2 regions of the Allobosea sp. GW821-FHT09G06 genome follow, and region 2 is predicted to be linked to the other one. Evidence: riboswitches for the same ligand, from Rfam matches in the RefSeq annotation. Region 2 holds a riboswitch; the other holds the start of a gene.
The links. A riboswitch is a leader RNA that binds a small molecule or an ion and turns the genes downstream of it on or off. The one in region 2 is predicted to bind thiamine pyrophosphate.
Positions count from the first base shown of each region.

Region 1: linked by a shared signal. The riboswitch ahead of thiO (glycine oxidase ThiO) and the one ahead of AC07NY_RS11690 (LuxE/PaaK family acyltransferase) in region 2 are both predicted to bind thiamine pyrophosphate.

Region 1 is NZ_JBWKOI010000003.1:74,201-84,609, forward strand. Features, by position in the region: gene AC07NY_RS16595 (hypothetical protein) at 388-855, shown strand; gene AC07NY_RS16600 (hypothetical protein) at 948-1,424, shown strand; gene AC07NY_RS16605 (hypothetical protein) at 1,706-1,912, shown strand; gene AC07NY_RS16610 (hypothetical protein) at 2,010-2,204, shown strand; gene AC07NY_RS16615 (hypothetical protein) at 2,204-2,464, shown strand; gene AC07NY_RS16620 (DUF4145 domain-containing protein) at 2,740-3,435, opposite strand; gene AC07NY_RS16625 (hypothetical protein) at 3,573-4,094, opposite strand; tRNA gene AC07NY_RS16630 (tRNA-Ser) at 4,208-4,298, opposite strand; TPP riboswitch at 4,509-4,610, shown strand; gene thiO (glycine oxidase ThiO) at 4,662-5,684, shown strand; gene thiS (sulfur carrier protein ThiS) at 5,668-5,865, shown strand; gene AC07NY_RS16645 (thiazole synthase) at 5,867-6,637, shown strand; gene AC07NY_RS16650 (thiamine phosphate synthase) at 6,634-7,242, shown strand; gene AC07NY_RS16655 (Rdx family protein) at 7,408-7,722, opposite strand; gene AC07NY_RS16660 (carboxypeptidase M32) at 7,858-9,351, opposite strand; gene AC07NY_RS16665 (NADH:flavin oxidoreductase/NADH oxidase) at 9,455-10,409, opposite strand, start outside.
Region 2 is NZ_JBWKOI010000002.1:317,418-327,826, reverse strand. Features, by position in the region: gene AC07NY_RS11720 (NAD-dependent epimerase) at 84-1,112, shown strand; gene pcaF (3-oxoadipyl-CoA thiolase) at 1,148-2,356, shown strand; gene rfbB (dTDP-glucose 4,6-dehydratase) at 2,594-3,649, shown strand; gene rfbC (dTDP-4-dehydrorhamnose 3,5-epimerase) at 3,662-4,219, shown strand; gene rfbD (dTDP-4-dehydrorhamnose reductase) at 4,219-5,127, shown strand; gene rfbA (glucose-1-phosphate thymidylyltransferase RfbA) at 5,124-5,999, shown strand; TPP riboswitch at 6,640-6,768, shown strand; gene AC07NY_RS11690 (LuxE/PaaK family acyltransferase) at 6,855-7,931, shown strand; gene AC07NY_RS11685 (acyl-CoA reductase) at 7,937-9,385, shown strand; gene AC07NY_RS11680 (ABC transporter ATP-binding protein) at 9,375-10,166, shown strand; gene AC07NY_RS11675 (ABC transporter permease) at 10,163-10,409, shown strand, end outside.

The sequences.
Region 1 (10,409 bases), on a different contig from region 2:
GCGGATAGAAGATGGACGAAGCTTCCGGACGCGCCAGCGTCCGGGCAAGGCCGAAGGCCGCGCAGGCGAGCGCCGGAGGCGCGAGTAGTCGGGGCATCCTCATAGGCTGGAAATGCGTGCGAGGCCAATTTTCCGAGCAATTACTTGTTTCTTTCTTTTAGTGCTTATTCACACATAAGGGAAAATGGCCTCGCACGCGCCTTGCGATTGCGCATAGCCGGAGCAGAAAAATAGCCTCGCACGCCGCGTCGTCGAAGCATAGGAAAATTAGCCTCGCACGTTTCAACGCTCAAAATGTCGAGCGGAAGGGGCGTTATGGCGCCTTTAGCGGCGTTGATATCATCTTGTGTATGTGATATGATTGTTCATCAATCAGTAAGGACGCTAATGACCGCCCATTATTCCCCGACCGCAAACACCGTTCGCCTTGATCCTCGCCGGCTCGCCCAGTTGAAGGCCGTCGCCGAAGCCATCGACACGACCTCTGCCGGCGTCATCAGCCAGTGGCTGCGCTCCTGTGTGGAAAGCGGCGTGATCCCCGCCGATATCCCCGGCATCGTCATCGGCAAGGTTGAAGGCGGCATCACTATCGCCATCGACGGCGCGGAGCCGGTTGCGCTGGACCGTGACATAGCGGGGAAGGTAGTCGCCTCGCTCCGTGCGGCCATCGACACCGGCGCCGGCACCATCGAGCCGTTCGCTGCCGTCCCCTACGCTGTCGTGAAGAAGGGGCCGGGCATCCGCCTGATGCTCCCGTTCTACGGCACCGGCGCGCAGAAGTTCGACAACTCGCCGAGCTTCCCCGTCGATCTCGCCGAAGACCTTGTTGGCCAGATCGAAAAGGCGCTGGCCTGACAAAGAAAAGGCCCGAACGCGCCAACGTTCGAGCCCTTCGAATTCTTCCGGCCTGCCGGCCGTCACCGCTCACCATGCGATAGGTTTATTATATGTGGGATGAATCCGGGCCGCAATATGCTGGCCGCGCAGACCCGAACGACATTATTGCGGAGATCGACGCGATTGAAGCTCCGGCTGATCATGTCGAGCCCGCGCCGCCTCACGTCAGCGGGCGCTTCAAGGCCGCTATGGATGCTTGGCGCGATCGTCATATCGCCTACCTCGCCAACCCGAACACTTATGAGGCTTTGCTGGCAGAACGCCGACAGGAGGAGAACCGCAAGCTTTGGCGGGCGGAGTATGCCGTTCGCTTAGGGCGCCCTGTTCGCGTTACCGAGCGCGGCCAGACCCCGGAGCGTCGCGCCGAGAAGAAGGCCGCGAAGTCCAAGGAAGAGCGCGCTCGGCGAGATGAACGGAGCACTCCGGAGCAGATAGCCGCCCGTAAGGAAGATGCGAAGGTTCGGGCGAAGGCGAGCCGCGAGCGCAAGAAGCAGGCCGAACACCCCGAGGGCTACGGAAAGTTTTGACGATCACCAGCAGTCGCACCGGCGACTGCGCTATAACGTAATCGCCAGCCTCTTAGCGGCGGCTGGTGCTCCGCCTGACAGATTGCCGGCCCTCGCCGGCAATGGCGGACTGAACCCCTCGCGACCGGCAAGCCGCGAGGGGTTTTTCGTGGCAAGAAAAGTAAGTAAGAACCTACTTAAGCTGTTGTTTTTATTTGCTAATTTATCTACGCAGCTATTGCGGCGTGGTTCCGGCCGTGCGAGTCTTTGGCTGCCAAATCACTGGCGCCAGAGACAAGCCTATGAGCCCGATCAATCACGCCCTCTATCTCTCCAATCCGACGCACCGCACGCTGGTCGACCGCCTGATGTCAGCGCACGTCGATCCCGGCCACGACCTCCGCAGCACCATCATCGAGATTCTGGGCGACGCTGATATCTGGCCGATCATGTGCCTTGAGGACCGGCTGGAAGAGCGCCAGCGGCGCCGGGCGCGCGGACTAGAGTGAGAGCAATGGCAGGAGCGTGTCAGCAATCTTCTGCGTTCGCTATGGCGACTTGGCTATAAGATCAAAGGCTGACGCCCCTGTCAGCGCAGGAGCGAAAATGAACCAGTTCAAGATGAAGGCGCCTGACAGCGAGATCACCGCGTCGTGGCAGCGCGAGGGCAGCATGATCCTCGTTCGGTATGGCGAGCGGACGAAAAAGGCTCAGGCTAGCGATAGCGACGAGACCAACCTTTTCGTAGCGCGCGACATCGTGCGCGGCTGGATCGCTGCGGACCTGAAGGAGGGGGAGTAATGGCGCTCAATCCCGTCCTCCGCGAGATTGTCACGCGTGCTGCCGATAGGGGTAGGCGCGTGATGCTGCAGCGAGAGGTGGCCCGCGAGGCTTTGGTCGGGGCCGTTGCGGATGAGATTTATTCCGCCACGCCCGACGATACGGACCTCGATACCTTGGCGCTCGCCGACATGATCGTGGAGCGCTTGGAGGCGATGGGTGTCGAGCTTCCCAAGCCTCGGCTCAGTGTTCGTGCCGAGACGAAGCGGGAGGCCACGTAATGTTCCGGCGACAAGCCTATACTGGGGCTGAGTTGCCTAAGGATACGAAGGTGCCCAGGATGCCGTCCAACGTCCAGCCGGCGCCTGCGCCGGGTCCGGTTAGCTTGCTTGATTGGATGACGCCCCTCGGCAAGCGCCTTGGCGACTGCACCGGGGATGAGATCGCGGCTCTTGCCGCACTCTTCAATGAGTTGGCGAAGAGCAAGTCCACCGCCTGAAGCCCAGGGCGATTTATGACATCAGACCCGCCGGTGCAGATCGGCGGGCCTCTAACTTCAATTCGCGCGCCGGGCATTCCTGCGCTCGGCAGCTAACCGCACCCGAGCAGGTGTCGTGTAAATTCGTTCCAGCAATGTAGCTGTGAAATCGAGCAAATCTTCCGCCTCGTTCGCAGTTAAAGTGCCGCGATGAGCGCCGTCATTCCCGTCTTCACGAATGCATGCGGAGAGGTCGCGCAAATCTTCCGGTAGTTTTGCATTGTCAAACAGCCAAGGCAGGCGCAACCCAAGATCACGCCGCATTTTCTGAGTAAGCCCTGGTGTTTCCTCCTCCGGTAACAGCGGTGCTGTTGCTAAATCGATCGACAACCGGAACATCGTGCCCGCTGCATTCCAGCATTGAGACGACATACAACGGGCAGCCTCCTCAAAAATATTGTTGATATTTTCGGGTAGGTGCTCCGGGGGAGAAATGTCGCTAACGTCAGCTACCGATATAAATCGCCTTATGCCGAAATCAGCTTCGATAGAGCCTGGTATTTCGGATACAGAAATGTTATTTCTACGTTCGAAGGCGTTTGCCTTTTCTTGCGAGAGCACAAATATGGTGCCTTTCTTGCATCTTCTGCAAACGCAAAAGGCTTCGAATATATGTGACCATCCGTGTTCGCGCCCTAAGAGGCAGTCACCTTTCACGTCGAAGGTTACATGCGCTGTTCCGCACCGAGGACAGTCGCCAGCAATCTCAGCCATCGTTTCTTCCCGTCGAAACCTATTCTATCCCTCCCTCACCATAGCGACGCTCAAACCCGCTGCCATCCCTCTCGCCGTTCAGGACGCGCGCCAGCACCGGCCACTCAGAGAAGGTAGTTTAGGAGAGGAGATCACCTTTAGTCCTGCTCATCCGCCCAGACTTCATGTTCAATGACTGCGAAATCGATACACTTGCCGATCTGACCATGCTCGTTGACGACCACGGACATATCGCTCGTGTGCATTATCCCTGCGGACTCAAAGAGGTCGCGAATGGTGTCCGCTTCGCTGCTTGCGATGGCGCCGATCTTTTCAAAGCTGCCCGAAACAAAGTCGACTTCGAAAGCGAGATCGCCAAAGAGCTCACTCGAAACGTCCTTCCCTTCGCGATCCACCATAGTCTGCTGCGCGCAGATAGTGAATCCGCCGGGAACAAGTGCCGCGACCGCATCCGATTTTGCCGCCAATCGGAACGCCTCGGTTTCTGCGGCGAACACATTCCGAACATGCTGCTCGTTTGGTTTTCGGCGATAGACCTTTCTGATGCGCCCAGCGCTTGGATCGACAAAAATCAGCCCGTAGGCTCCCTCGGTGAGATAAACGAAATTTGATCCCGCGAGCCTTAGCCCGCGCGATTCGTTCGCAAAGCCCATCTCCATCAACCCCGTCGTGAATGCGGCCTTTCGGCGCTACACAAAAGCACTCACACTATTGCTACACAATCGCTCACAACTTCCAAGCTAAGCGATTGATAAATAACAGGAAAAAATGGTGGCGGAGACGGAGGGATTCGAACCCTCGATACCCTTGTGGGGTATGCTCATTTAGCAAACGAGTGCCTTCAGCCTCTCGGCCACGTCTCCGGCGAGAGGCTCTATGCCCGATTGCCGAGGCGTTTGACAAGTCTCGCCGGCAATTTCCTTTGCGCAGCCTGTGCATGTGTCCAAGCGAACCCCTAAGCCCTGCCGTGTGAAGGGGCGCTCTGGCGACTCCCCGCAGCTAGCCAGCACAAGCACACAGCCGAGCCCTGCGTCGGCTTGCCTTGCTCCTCCGCTGGCCAGCCACTAGATTGAACCTGTCCGTTGGGGTGCCGAAAGGCTGAGAGGCGTGTTCCGCGCCAACCCATCGTACCTGATCCGGGTAATGCCGGCGAAGGGAACGGTCTTCGGCTCGCAGATGTCTTGCTCGTGCCCCAGGCCGCTGCCTTTCCGGGAGCAGGGAAGAGCATGACGGCGCAACGCCTTCAGTCGGGCCTGAATGTCGCGGTGGTCGGCGCCGGCGTCGTCGGTTTGGCCTGCGCCGCCGAACTGCTGGCGCGCGGCGCACAGGTAACCATCCATGAGCGCGGCCCGCGCATCGGCGCCGAGGCTTGCTCCTGGTATGCCGGAGGCATGCTCGCGCCCTGGTGCGAGGGCGAGAGCGCCGAGGAGCCGGTGATCCGGCTCGGCCAGCAGGCGGCCGATTGGTGGGAGCGACATGCCGGTGGCGTCGTGCGCAATGGCACGCTTGTTGTGGCGCCCAGTCGCGATCGTTCGGAGCTGCGCCGCTTCGGCCAGCGCACCAGCCATTTCGAGGAGATCGATGGCGAGGCCATCGCCGGTCTGGAGCCCGATCTCGCCGGACGATTCTCGCGGGGGCTGTTCTTCGCGGGCGAGGCGCATCTCGACCCGCGCGTGGCGATCGCGGCTTTGGCTGAGAGGCTCGTCGTTGGTGGGGTGGCCATCCATTTCGACCGCGCCGTCGAACCCACCGATCTCGATGCCGATATCGTGCTCGATTGCCGGGGATTGGCGGCGCGCGATGTCCTGCCGGACCTGCGCGGCGTGAAGGGCGAGATGCTGCTGCTGCGGAGCGACGATATCAGCCTGTCGCGGCCGGTCCGGTTGCTGCATCCGCGCATCCCGCTCTACATCGTCCCACGCGGCGACGGGCTCTTCATGGTTGGTGCGACCATGATCGAGAGCGGGGAGCGCCGCCGCATCTCCGCCCGCGCCATGCTGGAATTGCTCGGTGCGGCCTACGCGCTGCATCCGGCCTTCGCTGAAGCCGAGGTCGCCGAGATCGGCACTGATGCCCGCCCGGCCTTTCCCGACAACCTGCCGCGGCTGACGCGTCGTGGTCGGGTGATCCATGTCAACGGGCTCTATCGCCACGGCTTCCTGCTCAGCCCCGCCATGGCGCGGATGGCAGCCGAGGCCGCGCTGAACCCGCAATCCACACCGGAGATGCTGCATGACGTTGCTGCTTAACGGCGCGCCTCAGACCGTTGCCGCGAAGACCTTGGCCGAGGCGCTGGCCGAGCTGGGCTTTGCCGGCCGCATCGTCGCGACCGCGCTGAACGGTGATTTCGTGCCGGCCCGCAAGCGCGCCGAGACGGCCTTAAGCGAGGGCGACCGCATCGAGATCGTCGCGCCGATGCAAGGAGGCTGAGATGGCGTCCTTCTATGGTTTCGAGCCAGAGAACCCGCTCTTTCTGGGCACCGCGCAATACCCGTCGCCCGCCATCCTGGCCGAGGCGGTGAAGCGCTCCGGCGCCGAGGTCGTCACCGTGTCGCTGCGCCGGGAATCCTCCGGTGGTGCCGGACAGGCCTTCTGGGCGCTGATCCGCGAGCTCGGCGTCAAGGTTCTGCCGAACACGGCCGGCTGCCACACCGTCAAGGAGGCCGTGACCACCGCTCAAATGGCGCGCGAGGTCTTCGGCACCGACTGGATCAAGCTCGAGGTGATCGGCGAGGACGACACGCTCCAGCCGGACGTGATCGCGCTGGTCGAGGCCGCGCGCATCCTCACTGACGACGGCTTCAAGGTCTTTCCCTACACGACCGAGGATCTCGTCGTCGGCGGGCGCTTGCTCGATGCCGGCTGCGAGGTGCTCATGCCCTGGGGCGCGCCGATCGGGTCGGGCAGGGGGCTCAACAACCCCTATGGCCTGCGCAGCATGCGCCAGCACTTCCCCGACATCCCGCTGGTCGTCGATGCCGGCATCGGCCTGCCCTCCCATGCCGCACAGGCGATGGAGATGGGCTATGACGGCATCCTGCTCAACACCTCCGTCGCCAAGGCCGGCGACCCCGCCGCGATGGCGGAAGCCTTCGCGCTCGCCATCCGCGCCGGCCGACAGGCTTTCGCCGCGCAGCCGATCGAAGCGCGCGACATGGCCGCTCCCTCCACCCCCGTCATGGGCAAGGCATTCCTGGCATGAAACTCGATCCGTTCTACCCCATCTTCGACAGCGCCGACTGGCTGGAGCGGATGCTGCCGCTTGGCGTCAAGCTGGTGCAGTTGCGCGTCAAGGATCGCTCCGAGACCGAAGTCGCGCGCGAGATCGCCCGGGCGAAGGCGTTGTGTGCCGCTGCCGATTGCGTGCTCGTCGTCAACGACTACTGGAAGCTCGCCATCGCCGAGGGCTGCGATTTCATCCATCTCGGCCAGGAGGATCTCGACGATGCCGATCTCGGCGCGATCCGCAAGGCCGGCCTGAAGCTCGGCATCAGCAGCCATGACGAGCCCGAGCTGGAGCGCGCGCTGGCGGCCAAGCCCGACTATGTCGCGCTCGGCCCGGTCTATCCGACGATCCTTAAAGCAATGCGCTTCGGCCCGCAGGGTCTTGAGCGGCTGGGCGAATGGAAGCGCCGCATCGGCGACCTGCCGCTGGTCGGCATCGGGGGCATCTCGCTGGAGCGGGCGCCGGGCGTCTTCGAGGCCGGTGCCGACATCGTCGCGGCGGTGACCGACATCACGCTGAACGCCGATCCCGAGGGCCGGCTGAAGGCCTGGATCGCGGCGACGCGGAAGCGCGCGGCCTGAGAGGGCGCACGGCTGCGCTTCCAGGCTTGATATCGAACCACTCCGTCATCCCGGACAAGCGGCGAAGCCGCGCCGATCCGGGATCCATCGTAGAGCGCGGAGCCCGACGATGAATCCCGGCGCTCCGCTTCGCTGCGGCCGGGATGACGGCGAGGTGTATGAAGCTCAGCTCTCGGCCTCGGCCGACATCGTGTGCCCATCGACATGGCCGAGGCTGCGCTCGGGATCGAGCCGGTCGCGCACGCGCTGCTTCAGCACCTTCGAATCCGGGAAGCCGCCATCGGCCTTGCGGTCCCAGATCAGTTCGCCGTCGTAATGGATCTGGAAGATGCCGCCGGTGCGCGGGATCAGAGCGACCTCGCCGAGATCCTGCCCGAAGGTCGAGAGCAGTTCCTGCCCGAGCCAAGCCGAGCGCAGCATCCAGTTGCACATCGAGCAGTAGGTGATGGCGATGCGGGGGGCGGGCTTGGTCTGGGTCATGATCGGTCACCGAAGCGGGAGGTCGCCTCCGACATCCCGCTTCGGGCGCCGCGATGCAAGCCCGAAAGCTGCATGGCCGATCGGCGATCGGCTATGGCTTAAGTTTTTGTTTTAACTAAATAAAATGAAGGGCGCTCAGACTTCGTCGATATAGCGGCGGCGCAGGTGGGCCTTGAACACCGATGCATCGAGCGGCCGGCCCGTGGCCTCGGTCAGCAGGTCGTCGGTCGAGAGCAGCGAGCCCTTGCCGTGGATATTGGCGCGCAGCCAGCCGACCAGCGGGCTGAAATCGCCCTTTCCGATGCCGGGCAGGATCGAGCCTTCCGCCTTGCAGGCCGCGTCGAAGATCTGGGCCGCGGTCATCGCGCCCAGCGTATAGGTCGGGAAATAGCCCCAGCCGCCCGACGGCCAGTGGATGTCCTGCAGGCAGCCGAGCCGGTCATTGGGCACGGTGACGCCGAGCAGGGACTTCATCCCGGTATTCCAGGCGGTGGGTAACTCCGCGAGCGGCATCTCGTCGGCGATCAGCGCCTTTTCAAGCCGGTAGCGCAGGATGACATGGGCGGGATAGGTGACCTCGTCGGCATCGACGCGGATGAAGCCGGGCTCGACGCGGGTATAGCGATGCCACATCGCCGTGCTGTCCCATGCCGGTCCCTCACCTCCAAAACTCTCCCGCATCAGCGGCGCGGCGTAAGTGAGGAACTGACGCGAGCGGCAGGCCTGCATCTCCATCAGGAGCGACTGGCTCTCATGCAGGCTCATGCCGCGCGCGGCGCCGACCGGCTGGGCGAGATAGCCCTGCGGCCGGCCCTGCTCGTAGAGCGCGTGGCCCGTCTCGTGCAGCACGCCCATCAGCGCCTTGGTGAAATCGGCCTCGTCATAGCGCGTGGTGATGCGGACATCGTTATCGGCGCCACCGCAGAACGGATGGGTCGAGATGTCGAGCCGGCCGCGCTCGAAATCATAGCCCAGCGCCGCCATGAACTTGAGGCCGAGCGCGCGCTGCGTCTCGGTCGCGAAGGGGCCTCCCAGCGCAGCCAGGGCCGGGCGGCGCGCCTGCACCGCCATCGCCTCTTGCGTGAAGCCCGGCAGGAAGGCAGCGAGATCGTCGAACAGTGCGTCGATCTTGGCCGAGCGGCCATCGGGCTCGTAATCGTTGAGCAGGGCATCATAGGCGGAGAGGCCGAGTTTCTCGCCCTTGGCCCGGCCGATCTGGCGCTGCAGGTTCAGGACCTCGGCGAGATAGGGCAGGAGGCCGGCGAAATCGGCATCGGCCCGCGCCTGACGCCAGCGCATCTCGCAGGCCGAGACCGCCTTGCTCGACGCTTCCACCAGCTCCGAGGGCAGGGCGGTATCGACGGTCCAGACGCGGCGGATCTCGCGCAGGTTCGCCTTCTCCCAGGCGCCGAGGCTGCTGTCGCTCTCGGCTGCGCCGAGCCAGTCACCGATGCGGGCATCGGTCGAGAGGCCGTGGCGCATGACATGAAGCAGCGCCATGCTTTCGGCCCGCGTCTCGGCAGCGCCCTTCGGCATCATCACATCGTTGTCCCATTGCAGGATGCCGATGGCGTTCGACAGCGCGGCGATGCGGCCGAAATGGGCGGAGAGGTCGGAATAGGCGGTCATGCAGCTCTCTGGTGTGGGAGTGGGCGGCGCAATTGAAGTGTTTTCGCCGGCCCGGACAAGCCGCGTCAGCAGCGCCGGGCCGGAACGACGATGAGCGTGCGGTTCAGGCGAACAGCTTGGAATATTGCCGCGGCTGCGAGCGCAGATACTGGTTCGGTGCCTTGACGGTGGCGCCAAGTTGGGCGGCCGCGTGCCAGGGCCAGCGCGGGTTGTACAGGATGCCGCGTGCCAGCGCGACGAAATCGGCCTCGCCCGTGCCGATGATCGCCTCGGCCTGCTCGGCCTCGGTGATGAGGCCGACCGCCATGGTGGTGATGCCCGTCGCCTGCTTCGCGGCCCGCGCCAGTGGCACCTGATAGCTCGGCCCGAGCGGGATCTTCTGCGTCGCCGACAGCCCGCCGCCGGACATGTCGATGAAGTCGGCGCCGCGCGCCTTGGCCGCCGCGGCGAAGGCGATGCTCTGCTCGATATCCCAGCCACCCTCGACCCAGTCCGTGCCGGAAATGCGGAAACCGACCGGATAGCCCGCCGGCACCACGGCCCGTACCGCATCGAGCACCGCGAGCGGGAAGCGCATGCGGTTCTCCAACGAGCCGCCATACTCATCCTCGCGCCTGTTCGAGAACGGCGAGAGGAACTGGTGCATCAGGTAGCCATGCGCGCCATGAAGCTCGATCGCGGCGAAGCCGAGCCGCACGGCCCGGCGGGCCGAATCCGCGAAGGCCTCGATCAGGCGGGCGATGTCATCCCCGGTGAGGGCGCGGGGCGGCCGCGGGTAGTTTTCGAAGCCGAGCTCCGAGGGGCCCTCGACCGTCCAGCCGCCCTGGTCGAGGCCGAGTTGGCCGCCGCCCTTCCAGGGCTGGGCGACGGAGGCCTTGCGGCCGGCATGGGCGAGCTGGATCGCGATCGGCATGTCTGACCAGCGCCGAGCGGAATCCAGCGCCTTGCCGAGTGCCGCTTCGGTCTCGTCGGACCAGAGACCGAGATCGAACGGGCTGATCCGGCCATCCGGCTCGACGGCCGTCGCCTCGATGATCAGGAGGCCGGCGCCGGACAAA
Region 2 (10,409 bases):
ATCCAAACTCGCCATACACGGCGAAAACACCCCGCACAGGAAGCGGCGCAGCCTGCCCGCGACCGTTTCTACAGGAAGCTCAGGTGGATCAAGCCCCTTCGTTCGAACGCGTGCTCCTGACCGGCGCGGCCGGCTTCGTCGGCTTCCATGTCACGCAGGCCCTGCTCGACAAGGGCGTTCAGGTTCTCGGCATCGACAACCTCACCCCCTATTACGACCCGGCCCTGAAGCAGGCGCGCCTCGACCGTCTCACGGCCCGCAACGGCTTCTCCTTCGAGCAGATCGATATCTCCGATTACGATGCCGTGCAGGCCGCCTTCGCCGCTTTCCGCCCGCAGGTGGTGATCCACCTCGCCGCCCAGGCCGGGGTGCGCTACTCGCTCGAAAACCCGCGCGCCTATGCGGCCTCCAATCTCGACGGCTTTCTCTCGATCCTCGAGGCCTGCCGGCATAACCCGGTCGACCATCTGGTCTATGCCTCGTCGAGCTCGGTCTACGGCGCCAATGCCAAGGTGCCGTTCAGCGAGCATGACGGGGCCGACCATCCGGTCTCGCTCTATGCCGCGACCAAGCGCGCCAACGAATTGATGGCGCATTCCTATTCCCATCTCTACGCCATCCCGACGACGGGCCTGCGCTTCTTCACGGTCTACGGACCCTGGGGGCGGCCGGACATGGCCTATTTCAAGTTCACCAAGGCGATCCTCGAAGGTCGCTCCATCGACGTTTACGACGAGGCGACGATGAGCCGCGACTTCACCTATGTCGACGACATCCGCGAGGCGATCGTCAGGCTGGCCGGCAAGCCGCCGCAGGCCAACCCGTCGGTCGACGGCAGGGCCGCGGACCCCGCAACGTCGTCCGCGGCCTGGCGCATCTACAATATCGGCAACCACACGCCGGTGCGTCTCGACCGTTTCATCGCGGCGATCGAGGATGCCTGCGGCCGCAAGGCGATCAAGCGGCACCTGCCCGCCCAACCCGGCGACGTTCCTGCGACCTATGCCGATGTGGCGGACCTGACTGCCAGCGTCGACTTCCAGCCTTCCACGCCGATCGAGACGGGCCTCGCCAGCTTCGTCTCATGGTATCGGGACTTCTATCGCATCTAAAAGCCATCCGCCTTCGAGACAGCAGGATCCGTGACATGACCGAAGCCTTCATCTGCGCCTATGTCCGCACCCCGATCGGCCGCTTCGGCGGCTCGCTGTCCTCGGTCAGGGCGGACGATCTCGGGGCCGTGCCGCTGAAGGCGCTGGTCGAGCAGAATCCAGGCGTGGATTTCAGCGCGGTCGACGACGTGATCTTCGGCTGCGCCAACCAGGCGGGCGAGGACAACCGCAACGTCGCGCGCATGTCGCTGCTGCTGGCCGGCCTGCCCAAGGAAGTGCCGGGCACGACGATCAACCGGCTCTGCGGCTCGGGCATGGATGCCGTCATCGCCGCGGCACGCGCAATCAAGGCGGGCGAAGCCGAGCTGATGATCGCCGGCGGCGTCGAGAGCATGTCGCGCGCGCCTTTCGTCCTGCCCAAGGCCGACAGCGCCTTCTCGCGCCATGCCGAAATCCACGACACCACGATCGGCTGGCGCTTCGTCAATCCGCTGATGAAGGCCCAGTACGGCATCGATTCCATGCCGGAGACCGGCGAGAACGTCGCCGCCGACTGCCATATCAGCCGCGCCGACCAGGATGCCTTCGCGCTGCGCTCGCAGCTCAAGGCGGTCGCCGCCCAGCAGAACGGCCGACTGGCCAAGGAGATCGTCCCGGTCCTGATTCCGCAGCGCAAGGGCGATCCCATCCGCGTCGAGATCGACGAGCATCCGCGCGGCGACACCACGCTGGAGAAGCTCGCCAAGCTCGGCACGCCGTTCCGCAAGGAAGGCGGGACCGTCACCGCCGGCAATGCATCGGGCGTCAATGACGGCGCGGCAGCGCTGATCATCGCCTCCGAGAAGGCGGCTGCGAAATACGGGCTGACGCCGATTGCGCGTATCCTGGGGGGCGCGACAGGCGGCATCGCGCCGCGCGTCATGGGTCTTGGGCCGATCCCGGCGACGCGCAAGCTTTGCGAACGCCTCGGCTTCAAGCCCAGCGATTTCGACATCGTCGAGCTGAACGAGGCCTTCGCCTCGCAGGGCATCGCGGTGCTGCGCGAGCTCGGCATCGCCGAGGATGGTGCGCATGTGAACCCGAATGGCGGCGCGATCGCGCTCGGTCACCCGCTCGGCATGTCCGGCGCCCGCATCAGCGGTACGGCCGCGTTGGAGCTTTCCTTGACCGGAAAGCGCCGGGCGCTCGCCACGATGTGCATCGGCGTCGGCCAGGGCATCGCGGTTGCGCTCGAGCGGGCGTGAACGCCTGCGCGGCAGCATCTCCCCGAACAGCGAATTCAACGCCCGGAATGAGAGGGCCTTGGTTTCGCCGCGGTTCGGGCGTTTCGCTGTCGCGCGAAAAAATGCTTCGTGACACCTGCCGTTCGGCGAAGGGGGATGTGAGTTGAGGCCGACGGTCAGGACCGGCGATCAGGGCGCGTGCGCCTCGCCCGTTTCATCTCCCCGCCTTTACGACCGCTGCCGCCAGGATTTCATCCCATGCCCCTGAGGTTTCTCGTGACCGGCGGTGCCGGCTTCATCGGTTCGGCCGTGGTGAGGAAGCTGATCGGCGAGACGGAGCATGAGGTCTGCGTCGTCGACAAGCTGACCTATGCCGGCAACCTCGCCTCGCTGGCACCGATCTCCGGCAGCAACCGCTACCGCTTCGAGCAGGCCGATATCGGCGACGGGGAGCGGATGAAGGCGATCTTCGCCGATTTCCAGCCCGACATCGTCATGCATCTCGCGGCCGAGAGCCATGTCGACCGCTCGATCGACGGGCCGGCGGCCTTCATCGAGACCAATATCGTCGGCAGCTTTACGCTACTGCAGGAGGCGCTGCGCCATTTCCGGGCGCTGCCGGAGGAGCGCAAGGCGCGCTTCCGCTTCCACCATATCTCGACAGACGAGGTCTTCGGCTCGCTGGGCAGCGACGGGTTCTTCCGCGAGGATACCGCCTACCAGCCGAACTCGCCCTATTCGGCCTCCAAGGCGGCGTCGGACCATCTGGTGCGGGCCTGGCACCACACCTATGGCCTGCCGGTAGTGATGACCAATTGCTCGAACAATTACGGGCCGTTTCACTTCCCGGAGAAGCTGATCCCGCTGATGATCATCAATGCGCTCGAGGGCAAACCGCTGCCGGTCTACGGCAACGGGCTCAATGTGCGCGACTGGCTCTATGTCGACGATCACGCCGATGCGCTGCTGACCGTCGCGACGACCGGCAAGCTGGGCGAGAGCTACAATATCGGCGGCCATAACGAGAAGACGAACATCGACGTGGTCCAGGCGATCTGCGCCATCCTCGACGAGCTCCGGCCCGACCCCAAGGGCGCCCGCCAGCGCCTGATCACCCATGTCACCGACCGACCGGGCCATGACGCGCGCTATGCGATCGATGCCGGCAAGATCGGCCGCGAGCTCGGCTGGGCACCGAAGGAGACTTTCGAGACGGGCCTGCGCCGCACGGTCGAATGGTATCTCGCCAACCCCACATGGTGGGGCGATATCCGTTCCGGCGTCTATCGCGGCGAGCGCCTCGGCGCGGCCTGAGCGGGGGAAGACATGCTGAGCGTCGAGGCAACGGCGATCCCTGCCGTCAAGATCGTCACGCCGAAGAAATTCGGCGACCATCGCGGCTTCTTTTCGGAAACCTGGAGCCGCAAGGCCTTTTTCGAGGCCGGGCTCGATCTCGATTTCGTCCAGGACAACCAGTCGTTGTCGGCGCCGGTCGGAACGCTGCGCGGCCTGCACTTCCAGTCGCCGCCTTTCGCGCAGGATAAGCTGGTGCGGGTCACGCGCGGCCGCATCCTCGATGTCGCCGTCGATATCCGGGCCGCCTCGCCAACCTTCGGCAAGCATGTCGCGGTCGAGCTTTCCGCCGAAAACTGGAAGCAATTGCTGGTTCCGGTCGGCTTCGCCCATGGCTTCGTCACGCTCGAACCGGATACCGAGGTGCTCTACAAGGTCACAGCTCCTTACGCGCCGCAGAACGACCACGGCCTCGCCTTCGACGACCCGGCGCTCGGCATCGACTGGCGGCTGCCGCTCTCCGGCCTCACCCTCTCCGACAAGGACCGCAAGCATCCGCGCCTCGCCGAGATGCTGCGTTATTTCGACTGATGACACTCCGTATCGCCGTCACCGGTTGGACCGGGCAAGTCGTCTGCGCCATGCTGGAACGTATTCCGGTCGGCGTTGAGGTCATCGCGCTGCGCCGCCCCGACCTCGATCTCGCCGTCCCGAAGACGGTCGCGCCCGCCCTGCGATCGGCCCGGCCCGACGTGATCGTCAACACCGCCGCCTATACGGCCGTGGACCAGGCCGAGAGCGAGCCGGAGCTTGCCATGCGCGTCAACGGCGAGGCGGCCGGCGAGGCGGCGCGGGCCGCGGCCGCGCTCGGCATCCCCGTGATCCAGCTCTCGACCGACTATGTCTTCGACGGCGCGCTCGACCGGCCCTATCGCGAGGACGATGCGACCGGCCCGATCTCGGCCTATGGCGCGAGCAAGCTCGCCGGCGAGCAGGCGGTCGCGGCGGCGACCGACAACCACGCCATCCTGCGCACGGCCTGGATCTACAGCCCCTTCGGCAGGAACTTCGTCAAGACGATGCTGCACCTCGCCGAGACGCGCGACGAGATCGGCGTCGTCGCCGACCAGGCTGGGTGTCCAACCAGCGCGCTCGACATCGCCGATGCGATTTTCACCGTCGCGCGCAATCTGACCGCACGGACGGACGATACTCGCTTGCGCGGCGTGTTCCACATGAGCGCGGCGGGAGAGGCCGTCTGGGCCGATGTGGCCGAGGCGATCTTCGCCGAGCGCGAGCGGCAGGGCGGCAAGCCAATCCGGGTCAAGCGCATCGCCACAGCCGATTACCCGACGCCGGCCCGGCGGCCCGCGAATTCCAGGCTCGATTGCAGCAAGCTTTCACAGGCTCATGGCGTGAGGCTGCCGGATTGGCAGGGCTCGCTCAGTGCCTGCGTCGCGCGGCTGCTTGGGGATCAAGGCAAGGAGCAGCAACGATGAAGGGCATCATCCTGGCCGGCGGCTCCGGCACGCGGCTGCATCCGATGACGCTGGCGATGTCGAAGCAGCTCCTGCCCGTCTACGACAAGCCGATGATCTACTACCCGCTCTCGACGCTGATGCTGGCCGGCATCCGTGAGGTGCTGATCATCTCGACGCCGCATGACCTGCCGAACTTCAAGCGCCTGCTCGGCGACGGTTCCGACTGGGGCATGAGCCTGACCTATGCCGAGCAGCCCCATCCCGGCGGGCTGGCGCAGGCCTATCTGATCGGCGCCGATTTCGTTGCCGGCGAACCATCAGCCCTGATCCTCGGCGACAATCTCTATTACGGCCACAGCCTGCCGGAGATGATGGCACGCGCGACGGCCCGCGCGAGCGGCGCGACCGTCTTCGCCTATCATGTCCGCGACCCCGAGCGTTACGGCGTGGTCCAGTTCGACAAAGCCGGCAAGGCGATCTCGATCGAAGAGAAGCCGAAGGCGCCGAAATCGAGCTGGGCCGTGACGGGCCTCTATTTCTACGACGCCGAAGTGGTCGAGATCGCCCGAAGCCTCAAGCCGTCGCCGCGCGGCGAGCTCGAGATCACCGATGTCAACCGGACCTATCTGGAGCGGGGCGCGCTCTCGGTCGAGTGCATGGGACGCGGCTTCGCCTGGCTCGATACCGGCACGCCCGACAGCCTTCTGGAAGCGGGCGAGTTCGTCCGCACGCTGGAAAGCCGCCAGGGGCTGCGCATCGCCTGTCCCGAGGAAATCGCCACGCGGCGAGGCTGGATTTCGGCTGCGCAGTTGACGCTGCTGGGCGAGAGGCTCGCGAAGAGCGACTACGGACAATACCTGCTGCGCATCGCGGGCGATCTCGGCGGATAGCTCACGCCGGATGCGTCGACACAGGGCTGCAATACTCTCGGGAGCATAGCAGTTCCCGGCCTCGACAACGTCAGGGCTCCATCGTCAACGCGTAGAACTTCTCATCGACCTCGCGGCGCGATTGGCGACATCAGCGAGGCCCAGGGCGACTGCAGCCAAGGTCAGCACGAGGGCGCCGATTATGCCCAGCGGCACGCTGATATAGGGCGAGCTCCATTTGGGCGGGCCATCGTCGATAGGAGGTCGCATCGCCCAATGTGAACGAGAATGGCTATCGCATCTGGTCATTGGCGCATCCTCTTGAATTGAGGTCGATCTAGATATGCTTCAATCGAACATTGACCACCACACGCCCAGCATTACCGGAAAGCTGACGACGCCGATATGCGTTGGTGAATCAATGGTAAACGCCTGAACCCGCCATCGTCGTCAGATGCAGCGCAACAGGGAATGTTGCGGACGCACAAACGCTGCCGTTGTCAGTGGCGCACCGATCTGAGCCGTCTCGAAGCCAATGACGGCACTGTCATAGTCATGCCGAGCAGCTTCGCCACAGTCCGCCACCGAGATCGCCGTGGCCGCAGTTCACGGCGCCTTTTCCTATACTGCTTGACAGCAGGGCCCACCGCTCGTCATCTGCATCCGTTCCCAGGGGGGCCTCGCTAGGAGGCTGAGATTCCGCCGGCTGGGCTTTCGAGCCCGGCAACGCGGTGACCCTCCGAACCTGATCCGGATCATACCGGCGTAGGGATGCGGGACATGCGGCCGTCACAGGCCCTGATTCCAGCTTGCGCTCGTGATCCTCCAGCGATCGACGCTTCGGCTTGGCCGCGCGTCCGAACGGAGTGGGTTGAAGTGACGCAAGCCGAGATCATCGCGGCGCTATCGGCGTTCATCGCGCTTCCCGACGCGTCGGAAGCCGTGTTCGAGGCGATGGCACTCAAGGTCTTCGCCTATCAGTTTCGCAACAACGAGCCCTATAAGCGCTTCTGCCTGCAGCGCGGCCGCACGCCGCTCTCGGTGAAGCGCTGGTGCGACATCCCGGCCGTGCCGATCACCGCCTTCAAGGACCTGACGCTGAGCTGTAGCCCGCCGGAGCAAGCCGAACGCGTCTTCATGACCAGCGGCACGACGCAAGGCATCCGCGGCCGCAGCTACCACCCGACGCTCGACGTCTGGAAGCGCTCGATGCTGGTGAATTTCCGGGCGCGCTTCATGCGTGGGCGCGAGCGCATCCGCATGGGCATCCTCTTCCCGGACGAGACGGAGCTGCCGAACTCCTCGCTCGCCACCTATCTCTCGCTCGCCAAGCGCGAATGCGGCACGGCGGATTCAGAGACCTTCATCAATGCCGCCGGTCTCGACCTCGACCGCTTGCTGGCAACGCTCGCGCAAGTCGAAGCCAGCGGCGAGCCCTATGCTCTGCTCGGCGCGAGCTATTCCTTCGTGCCCGTGCTGGACGCGCTCGCCGCGAGCGGCCGGCGCTTCGCCCTGCCGCAAGGCAGCCGCATTCTCGATACCGGCGGCTTCAAGGGCCAGTCGCGCGAACTGGGGCCGGACGAGTTCTATGACGGGCTCAGCGCCGCCTTCGGCGTGCCGCGTTCGGCCTGCATCAACATGTACGGGATGACCGAGCTCAGCTCGCAGCTCTATGACGACGGCAATGCCGTCTGTCCGTCGGTGAAATCCGGGCCGCACTGGATCCGCAGCCGCGTGGTCGATCCGCTCACCGGCACCGACCTGCCGGACGGCGAGCGCGGCGTTATCGTCCATCACGACCTCGCCCATTTCAACTGCGTCGCGGCGATCCTGACCGAGGATGCCGGCGAGATCGTGCCGGGTGGCTTCAAGCTGCTCGGCCGTGTCGATGGCGAGGCCTCGAAGGGCTGTTCGGTCGCGGTCGCCGAATTCCTCGCAGCGGCGCGAGGCTGATCGCCGTGATCGAGCATGCGGGCCATCTGCCGGGCCTGAACCGCGAGGCGTTGCGCTGGCGCGAGGTCAGTCACAGCGCCTGGGGCGAGAGCGCCATCATCGCGCTGCCGGAGCTCGACGAGGCGCAGGCAAAGGCGCTCTGCGCGCATGTACGCGACAATGCCCGCGTCAAGCTGAAACGGATGGAGACGGCGCGCATCGTCGCCGCGATCGATGCCGCCATCGCGCGCCTGCTCGACCGCAGCCACCCGCTGCGGCGCAAGGCCGAGCACCTGCTGCCGATCGTCACCGGCTATGATCGTGAGACGGTCCGGCTCGGCCTCACCGGCTATCTCAAGACCTTCCGGCGCCCGCAGCTCCTGCGTTTCCTGGCCGAGGACTTCGCCAATCCCGGCCTGCTCGACGGTTTCCAGCCGACGCCCAAGGGCGGTTATCTGCGCGCCCATGGCCCGGAGCTGCTGCTGCATGTCTGGGCGGGTAATGTGCCGGCGCTCTCGCTCTGGAGCCTGATCTGCGGCCTGCTGGTGAAGGCGGGCAATATCGGCAAGCTCGCCTCGGCCGAGCCGCTAACGGCCGGCTGGTTCGCGAAACTTCTCGCCGAGATCGACCCCGAGATCGGCGAATGCCTCGCCATCACCTGGTGGAAGGGCGGCGAAGCGGCTGCCGAGCCGGTCTTCCTGCGCGCGGCCGACACCGTCATGGCCTATGGCGGCAACGAGACGCTGACGGCGCTGCGCGCCAAGCTGCCGATCACGACCCGCTTCCTGCCGCATGGCCACAAGATCGGCTTCGGCGTGATCGCGCGCGAGGCGCTCGACAGCCGAAAAGCGCCCGCACTGGCCCGGCTCGCGGCCCATGACGTCACGCGCTACGAGCAGCAGGGCTGCTACTCTCCGCAGATGCTCTTTGTCGAGCGTGGCGGAAAGGTCAGCCCCTCGGAGTTCTCCCATTACGTCGCGCATGAACTCAGCTCCATCGTCTCGCGCCATCCGCGCCGTGCATTGTCACAGGGCGAAGCCGCCTCGATCGCCGCATGGCGTAGCGCGCAGGAGACGCGCGCGATGGATGGAGCCGCCGAGCTTCTCGGCGAGCCATCCGACAATTGGAGCGTCGTCCATGTCGAGACACCGGAAGCACTGAACCCGACGGGGCTGAACCGCACGCTCAAGCTGGTCTCGGTCGAAAGCCTCGACGATGTCCCCGCGCTCGTCGCGCCCTATCGCAACTTCCTGCAGACGGCCGGCATCGCCGCATCGCCCGAGCGGCTGTTCCGGCTTTCCGAGAAGCTCGGCTCGGTCGGCGTCAGCCGCATCGCGCCGCTTGGCCGCATGACCGCGCCGGAGGCCGGCTGGCATCATGACGGGCGCTTCAGCCTGCTCGACCTCGTCACTTTCACGGAGATCGAGCAATCAGCGGAAGCCGCCGCAGAAGGGTTCGCGCCCTATGTCGACTGAACCGCACAAGCCCGGCTTCGTCACGATCGAGCGGGCCAGCTATCGCTACGACGCGGCCGGCCCGGCCGTGGTCGATGCGGTCGACTGGTCGATCCCGCGCGGCGAGATTCATTGCCTGCTCGGCCGCAGCGGCTGCGGCAAGACCACCTTGCTCAAGCTCGCCGCCGGCCTGCTGATGCCGAACGAGGGCGCGATCCACATCGGCGGCGCGGCGCTGGCCGGCCCAAGCCCGCGCGCCGGCTTCGTCTTCCAGGCGCCGACGCTGCTCGACTGGCTGAGCGCGCTCGACAACGTCCTGCTGCCGGTCTCGCTGAAGCGCCGCCCCACCGTCGCCGACAAGGATGCCGCGCTCGACTTGCTCGAACGTGTCGGCCTCGCCGATTTCGCGACGCGCCGCCCGGCCGAGCTGTCCGGCGGCCAGCAGAGCCGCGTCGCCGTCGCCCGCGCCTTGGTGGGCAACCCCGACCTGCTGCTGCTCGACGAACCCTTCGCTGCGCTCGATGCCTTGACGCGCGAGGAGTTGCAGGACGACCTGCTGCGCCTCTGTGCGCTCCGCGGCACCACCGCCCTTTTCGTCACCCATGATATCGGCGAGGCTGTCTATCTCGCCGACACGGTCGCGGTCATGGCGGCCGGCCGCGTGACACATGTGCGCCGGATCGAGTTGGCCCGCCCGCGCCATCGCGACATGCGCTATGCGCCCTCGTTCATCGCCGCCTGCCGTGCTCTGCGTGATGCCATGGACGGCGCTGCCGCTGCCAGCAGGAGGCCGGCGGCATGATGGCTCGCCTGCCCTCGCTCCTGCTGCTCGTCGCGCTGCTCGCCGGCTGGGAAGCCTGGTGCCGGTTCGGCGGCTTGTCACCGCTCGTCCTGCCGCCGCCTTCCGCCGTGCTCGCGACGCTATGGAGCGAGATCGCGACCGGGCGGCTCTGGCCGCATCTGGCGATGACCGCCGCCGAGATGGCGCTCGGCCTCGGCATCGGCGCCGTCGTCGGGCTCGGTGTCGGCGTGCTGCTGGCGGAAT